Regions from separate parts of the Halobacillus sp. AWH4_228 genome, predicted to be linked through region 2. Evidence: a T-box and tRNA genes for the amino acid it is inferred to sense, from the RefSeq annotation. Region 2 holds a T-box; the other holds one or more tRNA genes.
The links. A T-box is a leader RNA that pairs with one kind of tRNA and senses whether it is charged. The one in region 2 lies ahead of serS (serine--tRNA ligase), so its partner is inferred to be a tRNA-Ser.
Positions count from the first base shown of each region.

Region 1 (11,353 bases), 3.5 Mb from region 2:
TTCCTCGTGTTCCGCCGTACTCAGGATCCACTCCGGAGAGAGGAAGATTTCGACTACAGGGCTGTTACCCTCTTCGGCTGATCTTTCCAGATCGATTCGTCTATCTTCCTCCTTGATAACTCCAAAGGAGTGTCCTACAACCCCAGAAAGCAAGCTTTCTGGTTTGGGCTGATTCCGTTTCGCTCGCCGCTACTTGGGAAATCGCGTTTGCTTTCTCTTCCTCCGGGTACTTAGATGTTTCAGTTCCCCGGGTCTGCCTTCCTATACCTATGTATTCAGTATAGGATACTGTCCCATTACGAACAGTGGGTTTCCCCATTCGGAAATCTCCGGGTCAAAGCCTGCTTACGGCTCGCCGGAGCATATCGGTGTTAGTCCCGTCCTTCATCGGCTCCTAGTACCAAGGCATCCACCGTGCGCCCTTATTCACTTAACTATCTTCGTGAAAAGACGTTTATATATATCAATTAGATGTCTTGTCATCATGATCTCATCGCTAGATGAGTCATAATTCCTTATCCAGTTTTCAAGGTTCACAAATTTGAAAGATGCTTTGATCTCTCAAAACTGAACAACCAACACAGTACGTTTCCGTAATATCCTTAGAAAGGAGGTGATCCAGCCGCACCTTCCGATACGGCTACCTTGTTACGACTTCACCCCAATCATTGGCCCCACCTTCGGCGGCTGGCTCCAAAAAGGTTACCTCACCGACTTCGGGTGTTGCCAACTCTCGTGGTGTGACGGGCGGTGTGTACAAGGCCCGGGAACGTATTCACCGCGGCATGCTGATCCGCGATTACTAGCGATTCCGGCTTCATGCAGGCGAGTTGCAGCCTGCAATCCGAACTGAGAATGGTTTTATGGGATTTGCTACACCTCGCGGCTTCGCTGCCCTTTGTACCATCCATTGTAGCACGTGTGTAGCCCAGGTCATAAGGGGCATGATGATTTGACGTCATCCCCGCCTTCCTCCGGTTTGTCACCGGCAGTCACCTTAGAGTGCCCAACTGAATGCTGGCAACTAAGATTAGGGGTTGCGCTCGTTGCGGGACTTAACCCAACATCTCACGACACGAGCTGACGACAACCATGCACCACCTGTCACTTGGTCCCCGAAGGGAAATCCCTATCTCTAGGGAGGTCCAAGGATGTCAAGACCTGGTAAGGTTCTTCGCGTTGCTTCGAATTAAACCACATGCTCCACCGCTTGTGCGGGCCCCCGTCAATTCCTTTGAGTTTCAGCCTTGCGGCCGTACTCCCCAGGCGGAGTGCTTAATGCGTTAACTTCAGCACTAAGGGGTGGAAGCCCCCTAACACCTAGCACTCATCGTTTACGGCGTGGACTACCAGGGTATCTAATCCTGTTTGCTACCCACGCTTTCGCACCTCAGCGTCAGAAACAGACCAGAGAGTCGCCTTCGCCACTGGTGTTCCTCCACATATCTACGCATTTCACCGCTACACGTGGAATTCCACTCTCCTCTTCTGTCCTCAAGTTCCCCAGTTTCCAATGACCCTCCACGGTTGAGCCGTGGGCTTTCACATCAGACTTAAGGAACCGCCTGCGCGCGCTTTACGCCCAATAATTCCGGACAACGCTTGCCCCCTACGTATTACCGCGGCTGCTGGCACGTAGTTAGCCGGGGCTTCCTCGTCAGGTACCGTCAAGGTACCGCTCTATTCGCACGGTACTTGTTCTTCCCTGACAACAGAACTTTACGATCCGAAGACCTTCATCGTTCACGCGGCGTTGCTCCGTCAGACTTTCGTCCATTGCGGAAGATTCCCTACTGCTGCCTCCCGTAGGAGTCTGGGCCGTGTCTCAGTCCCAGTGTGGCCGATCACCCTCTCAGGTCGGCTACGCATCGTTGCCTTGGTGAGCCGTTACCTCACCAACTAGCTAATGCGCCGCGGGCCCATCTGTAAGTGATAGCGAGAAGCCATCTTTCAACTCATCTTCATGCGAAGAAAAGTATTACCCGGCATTAGCCCCGGTTTCCCGGGGTTATTCCGATCTTACAGGCAGGTTGCCCACGTGTTACTCACCCGTCCGCCGCTCGTTCCACGAGTTTCACCCCGAAGGGATCCACTCGCTTCCCGCGCTCGACTTGCATGTATTAGGCACGCCGCCAGCGTTCGTCCTGAGCCAGGATCAAACTCTCCATAAAAGTAGTTTGACTTGCTCATCTGCACACCGAATGTGCTTGTTTCAAATTCCTTCATTAAAGAAGAAATGTTTTGACGTACTGGTTGGTTCGTTCAGTTTTCAAAGATCAAGTAATGGTGGGCCTGAGTGGACTTGAACCACCGACCTCACGCTTATCAGGCGTGCGCTCTAACCAACTGAGCTACAGGCCCCAATGGTGATTGAATAATGGAGCGGGTGAAGGGAATCGAACCCTCATCATCAGCTTGGAAGGCTGAGGTTTTACCACTAAACTACACCCGCATATATCATGTTGTATTTCTCGATGGTCGGGAAGACAGGATTCGAACCTGCGACCCCTTGGTCCCAAACCAAGTGCTCTACCAAGCTGAGCTACTTCCCGTTAAAATGGCGCGCCCGAGAGGAGTCGAACCCCTAACCTTCTGATCCGTAGTCAGACGCTCTATCCAATTGAGCTACGGGCGCATTTTATAATAGCTTTGCGTTGAAAGCGACTTTTCTATCTTAACACGTTTCCGTGTCGATTGCAACAACTTTTTTAAAGAAATTAGTTGGTGCGGTCGAGAGGACTTGAACCTCCACGGGATTAACTCCCACTAGGCCCTCAACCTAGCGCGTCTGCCGATTCCGCCACGACCGCAGCATTATTATAATGGAATGCTGATCATGGTAATTAAAGTGCGGGTGGAGGGACTTGAACCCCCACGCCGTGAAGCACTAGATCCTAAATCTAGCGTGTCTGCCAATTCCACCACACCCGCAAATAAATGGTGAGCCATGAAGGATTCGAACCTTCGACCCTCTGATTAAAAGTCAGATGCTCTACCAGCTGAGCTAATGGCTCTAAAGAAAGGAATCTATTACACTTGAAAATGATTTGTTCTTTTTAAAAGCACAAGAACCATCATACATCTTATTGATAATGTTGTCAACCCTTTTTCGAAGAAAAAATGGCTGGGCCAGCTGGATTCGAACCAGCGCATGACGGTACCAAAAACCGTTGCCTTACCGCTTGGCTATGGCCCAAAGATAATGGCGGTCCGGACGGGACTCGAACCCGCGACCTCCTGCGTGACAGGCAGGCATTCTAACCAACTGAACTACCGGACCCCTTAAAGGGTGATGCAAAGTGACCCGTACGGGATTCGAACCCGTGATACCGCCGTGAAAGGGCGGTGTCTTAACCACTTGACCAACGGGCCATTAAGAAAATGGCGGAGAAGGAGGGATTTGAACCCTCGCGCCGCTTACGCGACCTACACCCTTAGCAGGGGCGCCTCTTCAGCCACTTGAGTACTTCTCCGTAATGGCTCCAACGGTAGGATTCGAACCTACGACCGATCGGTTAACAGCCGATTGCTCTACCACTGAGCTACGTTGGAATAATGTCTCATTTCGTGCCGCTCGTTTATCGGCGACGTTTAATATCTTATAACATCCTGCCTGCAATGTCAAACCCTTTTTCGTGAAAAATTGTAGTTTCTTACGTTTTTTTGGGTTGTTTTGTTAAGGCTTATTTAATTTAACATGTGAGAAGTCGTTCGTCAACACAATTTTTACTTCTTTTTTAAACGGCCTTTACATTTTCCGCAGTGATACTTTTTCGTATCCACCTTCCTCTTCCGCTGATAAGTCTGACCGCACTGGACACACTCATAATGGTGGAACCCTTTCTTCTTTTCAGAAGGCAGCTGCGCGCAGAATCTCGGAGAGTCTGTTTTATGTAAAAGATCTTTGAATTCAGGATCACCATGTCCAAAGCCTTTCCCTTCTATATGAAGGTGATAGTGGCAGAGTTCATGTTTGATAATCCCTTCTAATTCAGCACCATCCAATTCTACAACATACTTCGGATTGATTTCAATGGTTCTTTTTGAAGGAATGTACCGCCCGCCTGTCGTTCGAAGACGAGAATTGAAGTATACATCATCCACAAATGGTTTGTCAAAATGTTTTTTGGATAATTGGTCCGTCCATGCTTCCAGCTGTTGTTGTGTCAAAGACTGCACAAGCACACCTCCCCTGTTCTGTGCATACTGTATCATACGTATTTAAAAAGAGGAACAGAAAGGAGCTGTCCGTCATGCCTTCCTGGCTGCAAGTACAGATGGAGCGTGCTTTCTTCAATAAAGATAAGTATCAGATCAAGCTGCTTAATCAGTGCTGGTACTATTATCAGCACCTCTATAAATAGAAATACCCGGAAGCCGCAGCTCCCAGGTATCCCTTTACGATTGAGGAATCATGGTCAAAGCAATCCTCTGCTTCTGGACATCCACCTTGTCCACCCATACTGTTACAACATCTCCAACAGAGACCATGTCCATCGGATGTTTGACGAATTTGTCAGCCAGTTTGGATATATGGACAAGCCCGTCCTGTTTTACTCCGATATCGACGAACGCACCGAAATCAACCACGTTACGAACGGTTCCTTCCAGTTCCATTCCCTCTTCCAAATCCTCCATGGAAAGGACGTTCGTCTTGAGCAGTGGCTTAGGAAGATCGTCACGTGGGTCACGGCCCGGCTGGATCAATGCCTTTTGAATATCTGTCAGCGTCAGCGTACCAATGCCGAATTCTTCCGAAGCGGCATTCAAGTCCATCTGCTTCAGCTTTTCACCCAATTGTCCATCCCCGAGGTCCTTACTTGTAAATCCAAGATTCTGAAGCAGCTTCCTTGTCGCCTGATAACTTTCCGGGTGGATCGACGTACGGTCGAGCGGTTCTTCTCCGTCCAGTACCCGGAGAAATCCGATACTCTGTTCGAACGTTTTCGCTCCGAGCCTTGGAATGTCCTTCAATTCTCTGCGTTTCGTAAACTTCCCGAGTTCCTCCCGCTTCTTCACGATGTTATTAGCCACCGTTTTACTCAAGCCGGATACATATTGAAGCAGGGAAGCAGAGGCTGTATTCACGTTTACTCCGACTTGGTTGACGGCCGTTTCTACAACAAACGTCAGGGACTCGTTCAATTTCTTCTGGGTAACATCATGCTGATACTGCCCGACGCCGATGGATTTAGGATCGATTTTCACCAGTTCCGCGAGTGGATCCTGGATTCGGCGGGCAATCGATACCGCGCTTCTTTCTTCGACTTGAAAATCCGGGAACTCTTCCCTGGCCAGCTTGGATGCTGAATACACACTGGCTCCCGCTTCGTTCACAATCATATAGGAAGCTTTCCAACTGTGCTTCTGGATCATATCACTAATGAACTGCTCTGTTTCTCGAGAGGCGGTTCCATTTCCAATGGCGATGAGCTCCATGTTGTACTGTTCCATCAATGACAGGAGTTTCTTTTCTGCGCCTTTGGTATCTTTTTTAGGTGCGGTTGGATAAATGACTCCGATATCGAGCACTTTTCCTGTTTCATCGATAACCGCAAGCTTACAGCCCGTACGGTATGCCGGATCAACTCCAAGTACAACCTTGCCTTTAAGCGGAGGCTGTAGCAGGAGGCTTCGCAGGTTGCTCGAAAACACATCAATCGCCTGCTCCTCAGCCACTTCGGAAAGAGAATTGCGGATCTCTCTTTCCACAGAAGGTTGAATGAGTCGTTTGTAGCTGTCCTGGATCGCGTCTGTCAGGATTCCTCTGAGTTCTCCGCCTGTTCCCCGCTTCACGACTTCTTTTTCCAGATACTGCGTAATACTGTCCTCAGGCGGTTGGACAGAAACCTTGATGATCCCTTCCTTCTCCCCACGGTTCATGGCCAGCACACGGTGGGAGGCGATGGAACGGACGGGCTCCTGGTAGTCGTAGTACATCTCAAAGACACCTTTTTCATCCTTGGCCTTGTCCTTCTCTGAAGAAGCGATGGTGCCTTTCTCATGCGTCTGCTTACGAATTCTTTCCCTGAATGCTGCGTCCTCTGATATCCATTCCGCCAGAATGTCATTCACACCTGCACGCACGTCTTCAACAGCCGGCAGCTCCTGTTCTTCGGAAATGTACGTCTGCGCCTCTGCTTCAAAGCCGAAAGATTCCTGCGCCCATACTTTAAGGGCCAGAGGTTCAAGCCCCTTTTCTTTCGCCACTGTGGCACGCGTCCTCCTTTTTTGCTTGTAAGGACGGTAAAGATCCTCCACCTTTTGGAGTTTTTCTGCTTTTTCTATGTCGGCTTTCAATTCATCCGTTAGTTTCCCCTGCTCATCGATCAAGCGAACGACTTCCTCTTTACGCTCAGCAAGGTTGACGGCATAATTCCACTGATCTTCAATGGTTTTAATTTGAACTTCATCAAGACCACCGGTCATCTCCTTACGATAACGGGCGATGAACGGGACGGTGTTCCCTTCGTTCAGCAGTTGAATCACCTGCTGGATAATTCCTTCTTTCAGCTTCATCTGTCCGGCTACTGACTGAATCAGCTCCGGACTGTTTTTCCAATCACTCAAAAAAAGACCTCCTTCAATGACGTCCCTCTTATTGTAACAAAACAACGAAGCGTTTACCTCGTTGTTCCAGGATGGTTCAACGAATTAAAAAATCCTTATTCCCGGATTCACACCGAAGAATAAGGATTTTTAATGGTAAACTATCGCGATCAGCGTTGTATCATCATCGCGGTTCTGTCCGTACAGATTTTTGTACAAGGACGTAATCTCTTCCGCGTTTCGTACATGTGTGAGCTTTGAAGACAGGCGGCGGTCGTTCACTCCATCAGAGAACATCAAAAAAATCATCCCTTTCTGGATATTTCCGTGAGTAACCCGCAGTGACTTCGAATACCCGGATAAATAACCCGCCAGCGGGATATTCCGGTGGCGTGTACCGTCAGGGTCTACAGTAATGACTCCAATATTCCCGATGGAGGAATACGAATAAGTCATCGCATGGTAATCGATTTTCAAAATACCGAGCACCACCCCGCGTTTGCCGACCAGTACTTCATTGCATTTTTTTACAAGCGCCTCTACAGAAAGAGAAGGATGATCTTCTATGATTTCCATCACAGCTTTCGAAGACTCCCTGGCCATCTCTCCACTGCCGAGGCCATCAGCCAGTGCACAAAGGAACGCATCATCTGTTTCACGGTAAAAATAACTGTCGCCACAGTAATAATTTCCTTTTTTAGCTTTCTGGAAGACAGATAACTCCACCTGTTCGTTCCCCTTTTCCACTAGAACACCTCAACCGATTCCGACTGGAGAGCTTCCCTCAATTTACGCAGCGCCCGCCTTTGCAGCCGGGATACGTGCATCTGGGAAATGCCCAGCCGCTCACCTGTATCTTTCTGACTCATGTTTTCAAAATACGTGCATTGAAGAATCTCCTGTTCCCGTTCACTCAAGATCGGCAGCACCTTTTCGAGCAGCATCCGCTGATCGATATTGGAGTATCCTTCATCCTGATTCCCGATAAGATCGAGAATGGTTACAGTACTTCCATCTGAATCCGCTTCGATTTTACGGTCCACGGACAGGGCTTTGTAGCTTTTACCCATTTCCATCGTTTCCAGTACATCCTCTTCAGAGACTTCCAGGTATTCAGCAATCTCGAGGACAGACGGGGAACGCTGCTGGATATTCGTCAGCTCTTCAGCCGCTTTCTTTATCTTCGGCCCAAGTTCCTTAATCCGGCGTGGTACGTGCACACTCCATGTCTTATCCCGGATGAAGCGTTTAATCTCACCGATGATGGTCGGGATCGCGAACGATTCGAATGATTTTCCGAAATCCTTATCATACCTGCGGATCGCTGCCAGCAGGCCGAGCATTCCGACCTGAACGAGATCTTCATGGATCGTACTGTTTTTCGAATATTTACGGGCGATGGACTCTACAAGGTCCTTATAAACAAGGACCACTTTCTCCTGTACAGCCTCATCTTTTGGATTCTCCTGTAAGTAGGCAATCCATTCGTAAATTTCCTCATTGTGGTGTTGTGATCTGGTCGCCATTATGACCCACCCCGGTTTCATGGAGGTATTTCGTCATTAATACAATCACTCCATATTTACTGTTGATTTCGACTTTATCCATTAAGGCATCAATCAAAAACAGGCCAAATCCGCCTTCGCGGAGCTCTTCAATATCACCGTCCTGCTTATAAGGTCCGATGTCTTCTTTCACTTCACCAAGATTGAAGCTTCCGCCGTGATCGGCCACCATCACCTCGAGCCTGTCCTGATACACGCCGAAACCGATGGTGATTTCTCCTTCACCCGTTTCTTTGTAGGCATGTTTGACGGCGTTGGTGATCGCTTCTGAAATCGCCACTTTCAAATCTTCAATATCTTCATAGGAAAAGCCCATGCGGTTGGCAATCCCGGACGTGCTCAAACGCACGACTCCGATATATTCCGCTTTTGCAGGCACCTTCACTTCAACAAAATCAAATGGTTCCATCATTACATTCCACCTTGCACTGTAGAATCGATGTTCATAATTTCAGTCAGGCCGGTAATCTTGAACAGACGGTAGACACGGTCCTGCATATGAACGAGACGGAGCGTGCTGTCATGTTCTTTCGTCGCTTTCAAGGCACTGATAAAGACACCCAGTCCTGTGGAATCCATATAATTCACGTCTTGAAGGTTCACTTCAACGACATCCTGTTCCTTCGTCAATGGAAGAAGCGTCTCTTTAAGCTGAGGTGCCGTGAATGCATCGACTTCACCGCCGAGCATCACGTTCGCCACGCCGTCATTCTTTGTTACATCTATCGATAAATTCATAAATATCCCTCCCGTGTTGCTGAAAAGTAACCTAAATAGCCAATACCCGGATCGATAAAACGTTAAACATTCCTTCTGAGAATGATCAACGTGAAATCATCACGCAGGTGGAAGTCCTGCAGGCGTTCAAAGTGCTTGTACACCTGGTCGACGATGCCCTGTGCCGGCAGATGAGAATACTGCTTGATAACGTGCAGCACTTCTTCCTGCTCGATAAAACGGTCCCCCGTCCGGCATTCTGTCACACCATCGGTCAAAAGGACGATCATATCGCCTTTTTCCACCTGTTTCTCATACTGGGTGTAGGTGATTTCAGGAGATACACCGAGAACAAGGCCCGGAGCATCGATTTCTTCAAATTCGTCCTTATCCTTATGATAATAAAAGCCCGGCTCATGACCGGCAGAAGCATAAGTAAACGTATGATTGTTGTTATTATACAAGCCATAGAACATCGTAATGAACATGCTTGCATCCACATTGCGTTCCACAACCCGGTTCAAGCTGCCCAGAATGACACTTGGATCAGTCTGCATCTCAGAGAAGCTGTCCATGGAATATTTGATCATGGACATGCATAAAGCGGCCGGCACGCCTTTTCCGATGACGTCAGCCACCGCAATACCCAGGCCGCCTTTGTTGTCGTGGACAAAGTGGTGATAGTCACCGTTCATCTGTTTCGCCGGTACACTGAGCGCCCCGACGTCCAGCTCATCAATGTCCGGCTTCACCGTAGACAACAGTGTTTTCTGCATATTGGCCGCAACCGAAATTTCGGATTTCAGCTCCAGCTGCTTTTCACGCAGCGTTTGATACTCCTGATAGGCGAGACCATAGGAAATCATGGTTTCCAAAAGGAAATTCATCGATGTCTGTATATATTCCGGCATATCCGGGTATATTTCCTGTAATGATTGAATATGCACGTTAATAATTTCTTCTGGTGATATATTCTGCTGCATCGAGTATTTACTGAACTGCTCTGCCTGATACAGAGCCTGCTCATCTTTCGTAGTAATATACTCCTGCAGCAGCTCTTTGTAATTCTCCAAGTCGAGTTTCAATGTACTCATCGTTTATACCTCCTCTAACGGAGCCATTTCACAACCTTGATTTCCGTACCTTCCCCTACATGGGAGATAATATCGAACTCGTCCATCAGCCGCTTTACACCTGGAAGTCCTGCACCAAGTCCCCCGGAAGTCGTAAAGCCGTCCTCCATGACCTGACTGATGTCCTGAATCCCAGGTCCTTCGTCCATGGCAACGATCCGGATGCCTTTTTTGTTCATATCCTCAACCGTTTCAAAACAGACTTTTCCGGTCCCTGCATATAAATAAATGTTTCTCGCTAATTCCGAGATGGCAGTGGCGATTCTTGCCTGGTCAACGGTGCCGAAGCCGATTTTTCTAGAGATGTCACGGCCCAGCTGCCTTGCTCCGACAATGTCCCACTCCTTTTGTATGTTTACACAGGATTGAAAATCCATACTCACTCCTCCAATTCCTGGCGAAGTTTAATCAATCCTTGTTCTAGATCTAATGCTGTAGGAACATCCTGCATATGAATGCCCAAATCAATCAGCGTCATGGCTACCGCAGGCTGAATTCCCGTCAGCACTACTTTTGCCCCCATCAAATCTGACATCGTCACGACATCGCCGAGTACTTTAGCAATAAACGAATCAATAATGTCGACAGAGGTCAGGTCAATGACGACACCTGTAGCTCCACTTTCATGGATTTTTTTCAACAGGTCTTCCTGGAACTGGATAGCCGTTTGATCATCAAGATCGATCTGGATGGAAATAAGCAGGTAATTATGAAGCTTTAATATAGGTATCCTCATTTGTTTCACTCCCCATCTAGCGAATCAATCAGTTTTTCAATATCCTGGTCATTGGAACGCGTGTCCTCAATCCGGCGGTTTGTCAGCTCAAGAGCTGATTGGAAGCCTTTACGAAGGGAACTCTTCGTCGGGAACTTTCCAAGGTCGATACCGAGGTTGACGATCGTCTGCGCAATTTCGGGACGGATACCGACAAGGATACAGCGTGAACCGATTAGACGGACCGCTTCTGCCGCCTGGATGATGTGATGCGCGACCATTGTATCGACAACCGGCACACCCGTGATATCGATCAGCACGACCTCTGCATTGTGTTTAATCACTCCATCAAGCAGGTTTTCCATGATCAGCTTAGCTCTTTCCGTATCAATCGTACCGATCAGAGGCATGATCGTAATGTTATCCATCACCGGTATCAGCGGTGCTGACAATTCCTGCAGAGCGACCCGCTGCAGGGATACGATGTGCTCCCAGCTGCCCGAGTACTCATTGACGAGGCGGTTGATGATCGGATCCACCCATCCATCCACCTCCCGCAGAATTTCAGAGAAATGGTCAGAATTGACCTTTTCCGACTGCTTGAGTATAAAATCGGTTACAACGCGGCGGAATACCTGCATGCCGTCCGTCAGGTAGCTCAAAGGCCAGCCTAG
Region 1 covers NZ_JBSWTE010000001.1:3,706,423-3,717,775, forward strand. The annotation lists rRNA gene ACXADP_RS19035 (23S ribosomal RNA) at 1-436, opposite strand, end outside; rRNA gene ACXADP_RS19040 (16S ribosomal RNA) at 607-2,171, opposite strand; tRNA gene ACXADP_RS19045 (tRNA-Ile) at 2,285-2,361, opposite strand; tRNA gene ACXADP_RS19050 (tRNA-Gly) at 2,379-2,452, opposite strand; tRNA gene ACXADP_RS19055 (tRNA-Pro) at 2,476-2,552, opposite strand; tRNA gene ACXADP_RS19060 (tRNA-Arg) at 2,559-2,635, opposite strand; tRNA gene ACXADP_RS19065 (tRNA-Leu) at 2,723-2,810, opposite strand; tRNA gene ACXADP_RS19070 (tRNA-Leu) at 2,850-2,931, opposite strand; tRNA gene ACXADP_RS19075 (tRNA-Lys) at 2,939-3,014, opposite strand; tRNA gene ACXADP_RS19080 (tRNA-Gln) at 3,122-3,196, opposite strand; tRNA gene ACXADP_RS19085 (tRNA-Asp) at 3,204-3,280, opposite strand; tRNA gene ACXADP_RS19090 (tRNA-Glu) at 3,301-3,372, opposite strand; tRNA gene ACXADP_RS19095 (tRNA-Ser) at 3,383-3,473, opposite strand; tRNA gene ACXADP_RS19100 (tRNA-Asn) at 3,478-3,552, opposite strand; gene ACXADP_RS19105 (SprT family protein) at 3,727-4,179, opposite strand; gene cmpA (cortex morphogenetic protein CmpA) at 4,254-4,364, shown strand; gene ACXADP_RS19115 (Tex family protein) at 4,399-6,570, opposite strand; gene ACXADP_RS19120 (SpoIIE family protein phosphatase) at 6,700-7,296, opposite strand; gene sigB (RNA polymerase sigma factor SigB) at 7,296-8,075, opposite strand; gene rsbW (anti-sigma B factor RsbW) at 8,047-8,523, opposite strand; gene ACXADP_RS19135 (STAS domain-containing protein) at 8,526-8,852, opposite strand; gene ACXADP_RS19140 (SpoIIE family protein phosphatase) at 8,915-9,925, opposite strand; gene ACXADP_RS19145 (anti-sigma regulatory factor) at 9,940-10,341, opposite strand; gene ACXADP_RS19150 (STAS domain-containing protein) at 10,344-10,700, opposite strand; gene ACXADP_RS19155 (RsbT co-antagonist protein RsbRA) at 10,706-11,353, opposite strand, start outside.
Region 1: it encodes a tRNA-Ser, which carries the amino acid that the T-box ahead of serS (serine--tRNA ligase) is inferred to sense. The anticodon was not compared.

Region 2 (16,137 bases):
TCCACACTTCGATGTCGTATTTCTTGGCGGCTGTAAATCCAAGATCACCGGTACACATGCTCATGACGCGGTAGGGAAGCTTCAACAGCTGAAGGACCTTTTCAGCATGCCCGGTCAATTCCTCAAGCACATCGTAGGATTCCTCAGGTTTTGCCAGCTGGACAAGTTCGACTTTGTTGAACTGGTGCTGACGGATGAGTCCGCGCGTGTCACGTCCGGCAGAGCCGGCTTCAGAGCGGAAGTTGGTGCTGAAGGCGACAAATTTCTGCGGCAGGTCCTCGCTGGACAGAATCTCTTCCCTGTAGTAGTTCGTCACAGGCACCTCTGCGGTCGGGACAAGGAAGTAATCCCAGTCTTCAATCTTAAAGGCGTCTTCTTCGAATTTCGGCAGCTGGCCCGTTCCTGTCATAGATGTACGGTTGACCATCTGTGGCGGAAGCATTTCCTGATAGCCGTGATCATCGGCATGCAGGTCCATCATGAAGTTCAGCAGCGCACGCTCCAGGCGGGCACCGATGCCTTTATAGAAGACAAACCGGCTGCCGGTTACTTTTCCTGCGCGTTCAAAGTCGAGAATACCAAGGTCTGTGGCGATATCCCAGTGGGGTTTCGCTTCAAAATCAAAGACAGGCGTTTCTCCAGAGCGGCGGGCTTCGATGTTATCCTCTTCATCCTCTCCGACAGGTACGCTTTCATGAGGGATGTTCGGAATGGATAAGAGGAGCGTTTCCAGCTTCTCTTCCACTTCCTTCAGCTCCGTGTCGAGCGTTTTGATACGGTCGCCGACTTCACGCATTTCCTTAATCTTGTCATCGGCGTCCTCTTTGTTTTTCTTCAGCTGGGAGATTTCCTTGGAAACGTCATTCCGGCGCGCCTTCAGCTCCTCAGTCTCCTGAATCAGCTCACGGCGCCGGCTGTCGAGTTCACCAAAGGCATCTAAATCAGAGAGATCTTCGCCCCGCTTCTCCAGCTTTGCTTTCACTTCATCAAAGTTCTGACGTAAAAATTTCATATCCAACATGTGTATGTCCTCCTTTTTTTCATATAAAAAAACTCCCGTCCCATATAAGGGACGAGAGCTTTGTTTATGCTTCCCGCGATACCACCCAGGTTGAAGGTTCATGACCTTCCGGCTCGACTCATAACGGTGAGGGGCCGGTCCAGCGTTATCAGCCGGACACTCAAGGATGGATTCACATGGCTCTTCCGTCAGTTTTCACCAGCCACTGACTCTCTGGAGGAAGAGGAACATGCTACTATGTCCTGTCATCGCGTTCATTCTTATTTGGTGATCTTAGATTAGCTGAATTCACCTTACATTGCAAGGCTTTTTCGGGATTGCTCCACCATTTTTACAAAATGTAAAACTAACCGGTGGTCATCTGTCAGTTCAGGGTGGAAGGAACAGGCGAGGTAATGGTCCTGCTGGGCAGCCACAATATGACCATCATAGCGGGCCAGTACCTTCGTCTCTTCTCCTACTCCCTCGATATAAGGAGCTCGAATGAACACAGCTGTAAACTGATCGGCGACTCCGTCGATATTCAGGTCGGCTTCAAAGCTTTCCCTTTGTCTGCCGAATGCATTACGTCGGACTTTGATATCCATGAGTCCGAGATGGACATCATACGAGCCGTCAATTTCAGAGGCAAGCAGGATCAACCCTGCACACGTACCGAAGATCGGCTTCCCCTGCTTTCCGAATTCACGGATCGGTTCAAGGAAGTCATACTTATCAATCAAGCGGCGGATCGCTGTGCTTTCACCGCCGGGAATAATCAGTCCGTCAATGTCCTCCAGCTGTTCTTTTCTCTTAACAACAACGCCGGTGGCACCAGAGGCTTCTACGGAGCGGATGTGCTCTCGAAAAGCTCCCTGCAGACCTAATACACCGATAGTAGTCATGCTGCATTCTCCTTTTCTTACTGACTGCGCTCCTGCATACGCTGATCAGGAGTAAGCGTGGACATTTCCATGCCTTTCATCGCTGTGCCGAGTCCTTTGGACAATTCACCGATCAGTTTGTAATCGTCGTAGTGAGTGGTAGCTTCTACAATCGCACGGGCAAACTGAGCAGGGTTGTTGGACTTGAAGATGCCGGAACCGACGAATACGCCGTCCGCACCAAGCTGCATCATAAGCGCAGCATCAGCTGGTGTCGCAATTCCGCCTGCAGCGAAGTTGACGACAGGAAGGCGGCCTTCTTCACGAATTTCCATAAGAAGGTCGAATGGTGCACCGTTTTCCTTGGCAAAGACCATCACTTCGTCTTCTGCAAGGCTTTGAAGGTGACGGATTTCTGATTGGATCTGACGCATATGACGGACAGCTTCCACGATGTTTCCTGTTCCCGGCTCACCTTTTGTACGAAGCATAGAGGCGCCTTCACGGATACGGCGTGTAGCTTCACCGATGTTACGGCATCCGCAGACGAATGGAACCGTGTAATCATCTTTTTTGATATGGTAGATCTCATCAGCCGGAGTCAGTACTTCACTTTCATCGATGTAGTCGACACCCATCGCTTCAAGGACACGGGCTTCTGCAATATGGCCGATACGTGCTTTGGCCATGACAGGGATGGATACAGCATTCATCACTTCTTCAACAATTGTCGGGTCAGCCATACGAGCTACGCCGCCGGCCGCACGGATGTCGGCTGGAACACGCTCAAGGGCCATAACCGCCACCGCACCTGCTTCTTCTGCAATCTTCGCCTGCTCTGCATTGACAACGTCCATGATGACGCCGCCTTTCTGCATTTCAGCCATTCCACGTTTTACGCGATCAGTACCTGTTTGTGACATGTTAATTTCCTCCCTAACAGCTATATCGTTCAAGCATTTATTTTTGAATCATAGATTCTTACTCTCTATTGTATCGCATCTCAGCCTTAATTCCCACTCATTAAATAGGGATTTTACCGTTAGAACCAGCCTTTCACCATATCGACGGCCCCTGTGAAAATATCACTGAAGAATTCACCGATTCCACCAAGCATCAGCATGAACCAGTTGGCTTTCTCCACCGCTTCTGAAGTGACGATATCAACCGTCTGTCCTTCTTCCTTCACAAGGTTTCCGTAGCTTTCGTCCCCTGTATAGACAAGCTTGGCTGTTCCGACTTTCTGACCTTTCTCAACAGGCGCCACAAGCTCGCCGTCTTCGTTGAGCTGATCTTCAGAGATGACAAACTCCACCTCATATTGTTCTTGTTCGCCGCTCTTTAAAAGGGTGCTCAAAGCTTCACTCGTCTCAATCGCAACAGACTCTTCTTTTCCTTTCGTCACAGAAAGAGAATTCTGATCCTCAACTGTTTCACCGGCAGCCAGAAGTTCCTGCCTTGTAAACTGGTTGAATCCGTAATCAAGAAGCGTCCGTGTCTGATTGAAACGGGAGGAACGTGTTTCCGATTTCATCACAACAGAGATGAACCGCTGGCCATCACGCTCAGCTGTACCTGTAAATGTGTTGCCGGCAAGTTCTGTATAACCCGTCTTCAAGCCGTCCATACCTTCGTATTCAAACTGCTTCAAGTTCTGCCCCGGCATACCAGGAAGCATCCAGTTCCAGTTGGTCACCGTCTGATCGGCGAATTCCAATGTAGGCTTGCTGGAAACCTCCAACGCTTCCGGATAGTCGTTCGTCAAATGATAAGCCAGCAAGGCCGCCGATTTGGCCGACATCATATTGGTGGCATCCGGATCGGTGCCTTCAGGATAGTTGTCCCCCAGATGGTTATTGTTCAACCCGGTGGCATTGACAAACTCATAATCCGGCAGTCCCATTTCCTCTGCCTTGGCATTCATCATCTTGACGAATTCGCCTTCGGTTCCAGCTACCAGTTCAGCAAGCGCAATCGTCGTTGCGTTATCCGAGTTGATCGCCATCGCTTCATAAAGCTCACGAACCGTGTATTGTTCATCTAAACGTAAGCCGACACCGGAGAATTCCGGATTGGCTGATATATCAAAAGCATACTGACTGACAGGGGTCTTCTGATCCCAGCTGATTTTCCCCTCTTCCACAGCCTCCATGACGAGATATTCCGTCATCATCTTCGTCATACTGGCCGGCGGCAGTGTCAAATCCGCTTCTTTCTCAAACAAAATTTTCCCGGTTTCTGCATCTACAAGTATCGCTGATTTTGCCCCAACATCTACGCTTGCGTATGTATGTCCGGGATTGGCACTTACAGCGAAAATCCCGATTAACAAGGACATGATTAAGGCGATAGATGTTTTAAATCTTTGTGTCACTTTCTCTACCTCCACCCTTTAATTATGCATCCCTGTTATTTTATCACATGCGTATATAAAAGAATAGACAGGGAATAGTCCCTGTCTATCTAGGTCAAACGGAGTAGTTCGGCGATTCTTTTGTAATCTGGACATCGTGGGGATGGCTCTCTCTGAGTCCTGCTCCTGTGATGCGTGTGAACTGGCTGTCCGACCTCAGAGAATCAAGGTCCGGTGTTCCACAGTACCCCATCCCAGAACGAAGACCGCCGAGCAGCTGGTGGATGCTGTCGGCCAGAGGTCCTTTATACGGCATACGGCCTTCAATGCCTTCCGGTACAAGCTTTTTCGATTCCGATTCGTTCTGGAAGTAACGGTCCTTGGAGCCGGACTCCATCGCACCGACGGAACCCATACCGCGGTACACTTTGAAACGGCGTCCTTGGAAGATTTCTGTTTCTCCAGGGCTTTCGGATACTCCGGCAAGCAGGCTTCCGAGCATAACCGCATGTCCACCGGCAGCAAGCGCTTTGACGATGTCACCGGAATATTTAATACCGCCGTCGGCAATGACCGGCTTACCAAGTTCCGCCGCTTCTCTCGCACAGTCATATACCGCTGTGATCTGCGGCACGCCGACACCAGCGACAACACGGGTCGTACAGATGGATCCAGGTCCGATACCGACTTTAACCACATCCGCTCCTGCTTCAATCAGTTCGCGGGTGGCATCAGGAGTCGCCACGTTTCCAGCGATAATGTTGACGTGCGGATGACGGTCGCGGATCCGTTTCACCTGTGCGATGACGCCCTGGGAGTGGCCGTGGGCTGTATCGACAACAAGAGCGTCCACACCCGCTTCGACAAGCTTATCAATCCGTGTCATCGCATCGGCTGTGACACCGACAGCGGCTGCACACAACAGGCGTCCCTGCTCATCCTTGGCCGACTGCGGGAATTCAATCACTTTCTCGATATCCTTGATGGTAATCAGACCTTTCAGGATACCCTGATTATCGACCATCGGCAGTTTCTCGATCTTATATTTCTGAAGAATCTTTTCAGCTTCATCGAGTGTTGTCCCTACAGGAGCTGTGACAAGGTTTTCGCTCGTCATCACTTCCTGGATCTGAATGGAATAGTCTTCAATAAAACGGAGGTCACGGTTTGTCAAAATGCCGACAAGCTTCTGCTCTTCTTCATTGTTCACAATCGGAACACCGGAAATCCTGAATTTGCCCATCAAATGCTCGGCATCAAACACCTGGTGCTCGGGAGTTAAAAAGAATGGATTCGTGATGACGCCGCTCTCGGAGCGTTTGACACGGTCGACGTGTTCCGCCTGCTCTTCAATGGACATGTTCTTATGAATAACACCAAGACCACCCTGACGTGCCATTCCAATGGCCATCGCCGCTTCTGTCACAGTGTCCATACCGGCACTGATAATCGGCATGTTCAGCTTGAGCGTCGGGGAAAGTTCCGTCCTCAGGGATACATCGCGGGGCAGTACATCAGATTTCGCAGGTAAAAGCAGTACATCATCAAACGTTAATCCTTCTTTTGCAAACTTGTCTTCACGCATGCTTGACCTCTCCTTTTTCTTAAAAATAATCTGGGTATAAGTGGGTAAAATAAGTGGAACAGCAGGAAGCTACCATTTCTTATTGTTATTTACAATACGACAATGACCGCCCTTTTTCAACCATAAAAATGAAGGCGGAGCAGCGGATCAAGAAGGAGGGAAGAACGATCATGAGACGGCCGGATTCTTTTTTGCAGTACATGCAGGTAACTTCTCACACCCGTCCATTTCTGCATGCCTGCTATACGGATGGGAAGCATTCCAGAGTGGAGCACCATGCCTACAACAATGCGGAGCGGTTCATGTACGGCCTCACTCTCGGGGGAGAGTATGTCAGTTCTGCTTCCTCCACCCCCTTAAGTGTGCAGCCTCTCCTTTTATATTACGGCCTGAACCATTATTTGAAGGCTTGTCTATTGACGGTGGATCCCGGCTATCCGGCTACAGCCAAAGTGCTTGCCCATGGTCTATCAACAAGGAAAAGAAAGAAACAGCAATACCGTTTTCTTGAAGATGAGATCCGAATTCAGCCGCACGGGCTGTTTCCCCATGCCGCGTTTCATCTGTTCGATTTTTCCGCAGAGAAAGAAAAGGCAGCCATGGATGAACTGCTCCGTCCTTTACCAGCTATGCAGGAGCTTTACTCGTTGAAAAAATGTCAGCTGGAACGTGAAGGGACGGCATGGCCGGAACTGCTCAGCTATTTCGCCGTTCTCTACAACCTCAGTATGCTCGTCCGTTATGAAGGGGATTGGTGGGGAGAGATGGAACAGATGCGGGACAGGGAGGATTACGTCTTTATCGTTCATTTTCTGCAGACCGCGATGGATCAGGTGCCGGCATTGATCAGCACATGGTTAAAAGACCGGCACCTGTCCATACAATGACAGAGGCCGGTCTTTGATTCAATCGTACACTTCTTCAATATGAAGCTGGAGATATTCCTTCAACTGGATGATATCCCCGGTTTCCAACAGCTTGATCATCGGCCGGGTCGGATGGGACATTTCCGCAAAAAGAACTTCCGCTTCCTGCTTATCCGAAAGGCGGACTTTTACGCCTGTTGAGAAATTGGCGATTTCTTTTTTCAGCGTTTCTATGACTTTATGGTCATACCTGCCGAAATGTTCATGCAGCAGTTCCTCTAATACTTTATACGGGGACTGCTTCGAACGGTAGATCCGCTCACTCGTCATCGCGTGGAACATATCGCAGACAGCAATGATCTGGCTGAACGTATGAATCTTTTTCTTCGTCAGTCCAAGCGGATAGCCGGTGCCATCGAGACGCTCATGGTGCTGGAGGACGGCGAGTTTTGCCTGACTGCTCAGAGACGGAATGCGTTCAATGGCGCGGTAGGAATAGGTCGGATGATTTTTCACCTGTTCGTATTCCCGTTCCGTCAGGGCACCCTGCTTATGAAGGATACGCTGATCGATTTTCGCCATTCCCGCATCGCACAGCACGCCGGCCAGGCCGACCTGAATCCACTCTCCGTAATTGAACCCAAGTTTAGAGGCCAGATATCCGGCCATCACGCCTGTCGCTATGCTGTGGTGATAGATATAGTCCTCGCTTGTGCTTAGATGATGAAGGTGAAAGACTTCCTTGGAAGCAGACGCCGTTCTTTCCAATAGAGGGACCATGACGCTGCGGACGGCTCCCATATCGACAGGCGCCCCGCCCTGCCATGCACGGAACCACTCCCTGCACGCTTCGACGGCTTCCCTGTATTCATCCTGGAAGGAAAGAACGGCCTTCGTTTGCCTTCCGGAAAAAGAGGAAGCTGCAGAACCTTTCTTCTCTCCCGCTTCCCCGGCTGTAAATGGACGGCCGTCCACTTTACGGGTGGCCACCTCCACGTACTCGATGTGGAAGCTTTTCAAAACATCAATATGAACCGGGGTTAATGTCGTATTTTTAGGGATGATCGGTCGATGGGTACGCCCCATCACATCCTTGATAAGCAGGCAGCCGGTCTCCACTTTTTCAGAAGCCACTTTCATTATTTTCCTCCACCCTTCCAATAAGGTATAAAAAAAGCCGCCTGCCGCAAAGGGACAGGCGACGATCATGTGTTTTATGATTCATCTGAAGGATCTTCTGTTGTTTCCGGCTGACCTTCGACCATCGGCGTCTCTTCCGGAGACTCCGGGTCCATCAGCTCTGCTGCTTCCTCTTCTTCCTTCTCGGAATCCACTCGTGCAACCGTTGCAACTTCCTCCCCGTCGCCGAGGCGGATGAGACGGACACCTTGTGTGTTCCGGCCGGTTTCAGAGATGGTTTCCATCGGCATACGGATCAAGACGCCGCTTTCGGTGATGATCATGATATCCTCTTCACCGTTAATGGCTTTCGTTGCGACGACATAGCCATTTTTATCCGTCAGGTTACATGTGATGATTCCTTTACCACCACGGTTGGTGATGCGGTATTCATCTGCCGGTGTACGCTTGCCGTAACCTTTACTTGTCACGGTCAGCACCTGCAGGGAATCATCAACGATTTCCATGGATACGACATCATCGTCCTCACGGAGCGATATTCCCTTCACTCCTGCTGCTGTACGGCCCATGGCACGGATTTGATCTTCGTTGAAGCGGATCAGGTACCCGTTCTTCGTTCCAATCATAATGTCCTTGTTTCCATCTGTCAGGCGGACGGAAATCAATTCATCATCCTCACGCAGTCCAAGGGCAATCAGACCGCCTTTACGGATGTTGGCAAACTGGGAAAGGGTCGTCCGTTTAGTAATCCCGTTCTTCGTTGTGAAAACGAGATACCAGTCATCAGCGAATTCGTTGACGGAAATCACGGCGTTGATCCACTCATCACGCTCCACGTTCAGCATGTTGATGATCGGAATCCCTTTCGCTGTACGGCTGAACTCCGGTACTTCATAGCCCTTCGCCTTATAGACCTTCCCTTTGTTCGAGAAGAACAACAGCGTATTGTGGGTGGATGTGGAAAGCAGATGCTCCACAAAGTCCTCTTCATGGGTACCCATGCCCTGCACTCCGCGTCCGCCGCGGCGCTGGGAGCGGTAAGTGTTGGCCGGAAGACGCTTGATGTATCCCTGGTGGGTCAGAGTCACAATGACCGTCTCCTCAGGAATCAAGTCTTCGTCTTCAATGAAGTCTGTACCGCCGAGCACGATTTCTGTGCGGCGCTCATCATTGTAGCGCTCTTTAATATCCATCAGTTCCCCGCGGATGATTTCCAATACTTTCTCATCATCTGCAAGAATCGCTTTCAATTCAGCGATCAGCTTCATAATATCCTGGTATTCTTCTTCGATCTTTTCGCGCTCAAGACCAGTCAGACGCTGCAGACGCATATCAAGAATCGCCTGGGCCTGCTTTTCTGAAAGGCTGAAGCGTTCCATCAAGCCTGTGCGGGCGATTTCCGTCGTCTGGGATTCACGAATCAACGCGATCACTTCATCCAGATGATCAAGAGCAATTCGTAAACCAGCAAGGATGTGGGCCCGGGCTTCGGCCTTTTTCAGCTCATACTCTGTACGGCGCCGGATGACGACCTTCTGGTGATCCAGATAATATTCCAGGCACTGCTTCAAGTTAAGCACTCTCGGGTGGCCGTTGACGAGGGCGAGCATGTTAATGCCGAATGTGGACTGCAGGGCCGTCATTTTGTACAGGTTGTTCAGCAGTACATTCGGGTTGACGTCCCGGCGCAGTTCAATGACAATCCTCATGCCGTTCCGATCTGATTCGTCACGAAGATCGGTAATTCCGTCCACTTTCTTATCACGGGCGAGGTCGGCGATTTTTTCGACGAGCCGGGCTTTGTTCACCTGATAAGGAAGCTCGGTGACAATCAGGAATGGTTTACCATTGGACTGCTCTTCGATTTCCACATGGGCGCGGACGGTCAGGGAGCCTTTTCCGGTTTCGTACGCTTTACGAATCCCGCTTAAACCAAGAATTTTACCAGCTGTCGGGAAGTCCGGTCCGTAAATATGGTTCTCCATCAATTCCTGGATGGTAATCTCCGGATCCTTACTTAACGCCAGCACCGCGTCGATCACTTCCCCAAGCTGATGGGGCGGAATGTTGGTCGCCATACCGACGGCAATTCCTGATCCTCCGTTGACGAGAAGGTTCGGGAATTTGGCTGGAAGCACTTCCGGCTCCCGCTCCGTGCCATCGTAGTTGTCGTTGTAGTCTATCGTATCCTTGTTGATATCCCGGAGAATCTCCATGGAGATCTTCGACATCCGGGCTTCGGTGTAACGCATCGCTGCCGCTGCATCGCCATCGACAGAACCGAAGTTTCCGTGTCCGTCGACAAGCATATAGCGGTAGTTGAAGTCCTGCGCCATCCGCACCATCGTATCGTAAACGGCAGAATCACCGTGAGGGTGGTACTTACCGATCACCTCTCCGACAATACGTGCGGATTTCTTGTAAGCTTTGTCTGCATGCATACCGAGGTCGTGCATGGCATATAGTATTCTGCGGTGTACAGGTTTCAAACCGTCTCTGACATCAGGCAGAGCCCGGGCGACGATAACACTCATCGCATAGTCCAGGAAGGATGTCCGCATCTCCTGGCTGATATTGATTTCCTGCACGCGCGGGCGCTCGGGTTGATCGACCATTCTATTTACCTCCTAGTTGCCTTAAAGGAAGAGAGGAGCCTTATGAAAAAAGCTCCATCTCCGATCTATCTCTTACACATCAAGGTTCTGAACATACTGCGCATTTTCCTGAATGAAGTTACGACGCGGTTCCACTTTGTCTCCCATCAGGATATCAAACGTTTCATCCGCTCCAATCGCATCTTCCAGGCTGACCTGTAGCATCGTCCGTGTTTCCGGATCCATTGTCGTTTCCCAAAGCTGCTCCGGGTTCATTTCTCCAAGACCCTTATAACGCTGGACGCTTGGTTTCGGTGAACTGGACAGCTCCGCCAGTTTCGCATCCAGCTGTTTGTCGCTGTACGTGTAGTACACCGCTTTCCCCTGCTGGATTTTATAAAGAGGCGGCTGGGCAATGTAAATGTAGCCCGATTCGATCAGTGGACGCATGTAACGGTAGAAGAAAGTGAGAAGCAGCGTCCGGATATGGGCGCCGTCCACATCAGCATCCGTCATGATCACGATTTTATGGTAACGGGCTTTGGAAATATCAAATTCTTCCCCGATTCCTGTACCGAGGGCTGTAATAATGGCCCGGACCTCATTGTTGGACAGGATTTTATCAAGGCGGGCTTTTTCCACGTTGATGATTTTACCACGCAGCGGAAGAATCGCCTGGAAATGACGGTCCCTTCCCTGTTTGGCTGATCCACCCGCGGAGTCACCCTCAACAATATACAGTTCTGATATGTTGGCATCCTTGGAGGAGCAGTCCGCCAGTTTACCAGGCAGGTTGGAGACTTCCAGCGCGTTTTTACGACGTGTCAGTTCACGAGCTTTCTTCGCAGCCATACGGGCCCGGGAAGCCATCAGACCCTTTTCGACAATCGTCTTCGCCATCGTCGGGTTTTCAAACAGGAACTTTGAGAAGGATTCCGAGAACAGCGCATCGGTAACGGTACGGGCTTCACTGTTTCCGAGCTTCGTCTTCGTCTGCCCCTCAAACTGGGGATCCGGGTGCTTGATGGAAATAATCGCTGTCAGACCTTCACGAACGTCATCACCGGTCAGGTTCGGGTCGGTCTCCTTGAACATACTGTTCTTTCTCGCGTAATCATTGATGACACGGGTCAGTCCGGTTTTAAATCCGGATTCGTGTGTCCCGCCCTCATACGTATGAATGTTGTTGGCATAGGAATAAATATTGCTGGCGAAACCGTCATTGTACTGCATAGCGATTTCGATCGAGATTTCATCCTGCTCCCCTTCGATGAAGAACGCATCATGAATCGCTTCACGGGTGCGGTTCATATGTTCAACGTAGGAAAGAATGCCTCCTTCGTAGTAGTAATCGACGGGATCTTCATCCGTACGTTTATCTTCAATCGTGATCGTCAGGCCTTTGTTCAAAAAGGCAAGCTCACGCAGCCGGTTGGCCAGGACCTCAAACTTGTATTCCTGCGTTTCCTGGAAGATTTCATCATCAGGGATGAAATGGATGCGGGTACCGGTTTGATCGGTCTCCCCGACTACTTTCAAGTCTTCTTCCGGTACGCCGCGCTTGTAGGACTGGTAGTGGATCTGACCATCACGGTGGACGAAGACTTCCAGTTTTGTAGACAGGGCGTTTACGACAGAAGCACCAACACCGTGAAGTCCTCCGGAGACTTTATAACCGCCTCCGCCGAATTTACCTCCGGCGTGAAGAACCGTCAAAATAACCTCGACAGCCGGACGTCCGGTTTTTTCCTGAATACCGACAGGAATCCCGCGTCCGTTATCCGTAACGGTGATGCTGTTGTCTTTTTCAATCATGACCTGGATGTGGTCACAATGGCCGGCCATCGCTTCATCGATACTGTTATCGACAATTTCCCACACGAGGTGGTGCAGCCCTTTTTCATTGGTGGATCCAATGTACATGCCGGGACGCTTCCGAACAGCTTCCAGACCTTCAAGCACCTGTATCTGACTTTCATCATAGGTCTGCTGTTCTTCGATAATATCTTCCTTCATGGTACTCACCTACATTTCTCAAGTGGTTTGACAGTAATCTCTTACACCAAATGTTCTCTCTATCTATTCCATTGGCTCTTCGGAAAAATCCTCGAGCTTGTTCAGCGTCGTCATCATGTTCGCCCGCTTTTTCAGCGTGTACACGGAAAGAGGACTGAAATAAATAACATCACTGGTAATGACGATGGCTTTTGCCTGATGCTCCTGTGATTCTATGACGCGTCTGTTTTTCCGCTGGCTGACGATCATTTCCTCGATGATGGATGAGGAGGAAATCAAACTATGATCGATAATAGCCACGACATCCTTCGACTGAATCACATGATCATCCCCAATGTGAATAAACATGCGGTACACCTCATTTCTCTATCTCGATCGTTCCTTCTTTCACACGGAAAATGGCCGCTTCTTCCAAAGCTTCATGCTCAATCCCGTCGATGCTCGTAGTCGATACAAACGTCTGGACTTTCCCCTGGATTGTATGAAGCAGGTGGGACTGACGGAAATCATCCAGTTCGCTTAGAACATCATCCAGCAGCAGAATCGGATATTCTCCTACTTCACTATGAATCAGTTCAATTTCAGCGAGTTTCAAAGATAAGGCTGTCGTCCGCTGTTGACCTTGCGACCCGTATGTCTGGACGTCTTTTCCGTTTACGTAGAAAACCAGATCATCCCTGTGAGGGCCTGCCAAAGTGGTCCCCCGTTCGACTTCCTTCGTTTCGATTTCCTGGAACTTCTCTATATACGTCTTCTTTATTGTTTCCAAATTCATATCCTCTGATACTTTCACACTTGCATCATAGGAAATTTCAAGCTGTTCAAGGCTGCGGCTGATCCCTTCATGGATCGGACCTGCCCAGGATCTGAGAAGTTGGAGAAACTTGAAGCGTCGTTCAATGATGGTCACGGCGTGCTCCACAAGCTGCTCGGTCAAAATACCGAGCATCGTCCGGTCCGCCTGCGGTTTGCGCTGAAGATCCTTCAACAGGTGGTTCCGCTGCTTCAAAATCTTTTGATACTGCCCGAGATGATAGATATAGGCAGGCTGGATCTGGCCGATTTCCATGTCAATAAACCGACGACGCACCTGAGGACTCCCTTTGACGAGATTCAAATCCTCAGGTGCAAACATGACAACATTCAAAGCGCCGATATAGTCACTGAGACGCTTCTGCTCAATATGATTCAACTTCGCTTTTTTCCCTTTGTTGGAAATGATGATCTCCAGAGGAAAGCGGCGGTTACGTTTATAGATCGTCCCTTTTATTTTACCATATTCCTGGTCCCACTGTATCAATTCTTTGTCCCGCGGCGTCCGGTGGGACCGGGTAAAGGCAAGCGTATAGATGGCTTCCATCAAATTCGTCTTTCCTTGGGCATTTTCACCAATAATCACATTGATTGTATGGTCGAAGCTCAATGAAAGCTGCTCGTAATTACGATAAGAACGCAGGGACAGCTCATGGATATACATAGATGGAGGGGGTTACCCTTCGCTTACAACTGTATAGCTGCCGAATTCCTCAATCTCCACTGTATCGCCCACGTACAGTTTCCGGCCTCTGCGGTTTTCCGGTTCACCATTTACATTCACTTCAAATTCAGCCAGAAAAATTTTCACCATTCCACCAGATTCGACAACGTTCGCTAATTTCAGAAACTGCCCGAGTGGGATGTATTCTGTGCTGATTCCAATTTCTTCGCTCATATATTTTCACCCTATTTCATGAATTCACCTATCTCTATATTTTACTAAAGATAAAGGTGTAAGGAAAGTCCAATCCCTCGAACTCTTCTGCTGCCGGTTGTTTAAACCGGATATCCCCAATGTGGATAACTTCATTTCTTCTTCCCTGTGGTTTTCCACAGGTGCTTTTTCTGCGGATTCCTCCTGTTTTTGAGGACAAAAAGAAGAAGGTGCTCCTATGAAAGTTATCGAGCACCTTCTTTTATTCAACGTTTTATATTTTAGTATGTCCGTACGGGAAGAATCAGCTGAAGAATCTGATCATCATCAACCGGACGGATCAGGAACGGACGCATGGCACCCGTAAATTCGACTTTCACTTGATCATAGTCGACGGCTTTCAGAGCGTCCATCATATATTTCGCACTGAAAGAGATTTTCAAGTCTTCCCCATCGACATCATTCGCCGTTACTTCTTCCACGACATTTCCGACTTCCGGTGAGTTCCCGGTAATTTCAAGATGGTTGGATTCTTTAGTCACAAGTCTTACGACGTTGTTGCGGTTCTCTTTTGCTAATAGAGAGGCACGGTCGACGGACTGAAGAAGATCCTTGGCATCGATCTTGACGACGGTTTTACTCTGCTCCGGAATCAAGCGGGATGTTTCTGGATAGTTTCCATCCAGCAGACGGGACAGGAAGTATAAATGCTTCGTACGGAAAAGGACCTGGTTGTCTGTTACGCTGATTTCAATTTTATCATCCGAATCGTCAAGAATTTTATTCAATTCTGTCAGACTCTTTCCTGGAATGACGACCGCAGGCAGGGATTTTCCTTCAGGCTGGTCAAGAGAGACTTTCCTTGACGCCAGGCGGTGGCTGTCGGTTGCAATGAACTCAAGGCTGCCTTCATCCATTTTCACATGGACCCCTGTAAGAATCGGGCGCGTTTCTGAAGTGGATACAGCAAATACCGTCTGTCTGATCAGGTTTTTCAAAAGATCAATCGGCAGTTCAAAGCTGTCCTCCGTATGAAGCTGGGGAAGCTGTGGATATTCTTCAGGGTCCTGGCCGTTCAAGTGGAATTCTGCATTCCCTGAGCGGATCGTGACATTTCTCGACTCATCGCTGGTGATTTCCACCGTGTTCTGCGGGAGCTTTCTTACGATATCAGGAAAATATTTAGCCTGAAGAATAATGCTGCCTGGTTCAATATCTTCTGCATACACGATGCCATCTTCTTCTGCAGGGATAAAAGATTCGATCGAGATATCTGAATCACTGCCTGTTAATTTAATTCCTTCTGAAGTGGCTTCTAATTTCATTCCCGTTAAGATTGGAATCGTTGTTCTTGAAGATATGGCTTTCATGACATTCTGCACACTATCCATCAACTGATCCCGCTGGATGACAAATTTCATTTCCGAACACTCCTCCTAATGAGCTTGTATTATATATTTTTTTATAAAAAAGGTCGTAATAGTACTAGTATGGGCTGTGGAATTGTGGATAACCTTATCAAAGCCTTTATATGGCTTGTTATACACATGTGGATAGGTTGTTGATGAACCTGCAACTACTGTCCACATTATCCACTAGTGGGATTTAAGCTGCTCTTTGATTTCATCGAGCTCTTTTTGGAGCTGCTGATCATCCGCGACCATTTTTGAGATTTTTTCATGAGCATGAATGACGGTGGTATGATCCCGGCCGCCGAACTCTTCCCCAATCTTCGGCAGAGAGAAGTCGGTCAGTTCTCTTGATAAATACATAGCGATCTGACGGGGGAAGGCTACGGATTTCGTCCGCTTTTTAGCAGGGAAATCTTCCAGCCTCACATTATATTTTTCTCCGACCATCTCCTGAATGGCTTCAATCGTAATCACCTTCGGCTTGGAGCTTGGAATAATATCCTTCAGCGCTTCAGCTGCCAGAGAGGCATTGATATCGCTGTTGATCAAGGAAGAGTAGGCAACGACACGAATCAAGGCGCCTTCCAGTTCACGGAT
Region 2 covers NZ_JBSWTE010000001.1:241,637-257,773, forward strand. The annotation lists gene serS (serine--tRNA ligase) at 1-1,021, opposite strand, end outside; T-box leader at 1,066-1,279, opposite strand; gene pdxT (pyridoxal 5'-phosphate synthase glutaminase subunit PdxT) at 1,315-1,905, opposite strand; gene pdxS (pyridoxal 5'-phosphate synthase lyase subunit PdxS) at 1,923-2,807, opposite strand; gene ACXADP_RS01375 (serine hydrolase) at 2,927-4,258, opposite strand; gene guaB (IMP dehydrogenase) at 4,353-5,822, opposite strand; gene ACXADP_RS01385 (YaaC family protein) at 5,876-6,709, shown strand; gene ACXADP_RS01390 (HD-GYP domain-containing protein) at 6,728-7,828, opposite strand; gene gyrA (DNA gyrase subunit A) at 7,903-10,443, opposite strand; gene gyrB (DNA topoisomerase (ATP-hydrolyzing) subunit B) at 10,516-12,438, opposite strand; gene remB (extracellular matrix regulator RemB) at 12,502-12,786, opposite strand; gene recF (DNA replication/repair protein RecF) at 12,797-13,915, opposite strand; gene yaaA (S4 domain-containing protein YaaA) at 13,928-14,149, opposite strand; gene dnaN (DNA polymerase III subunit beta) at 14,410-15,549, opposite strand; gene dnaA (chromosomal replication initiator protein DnaA) at 15,724-16,137, opposite strand, start outside.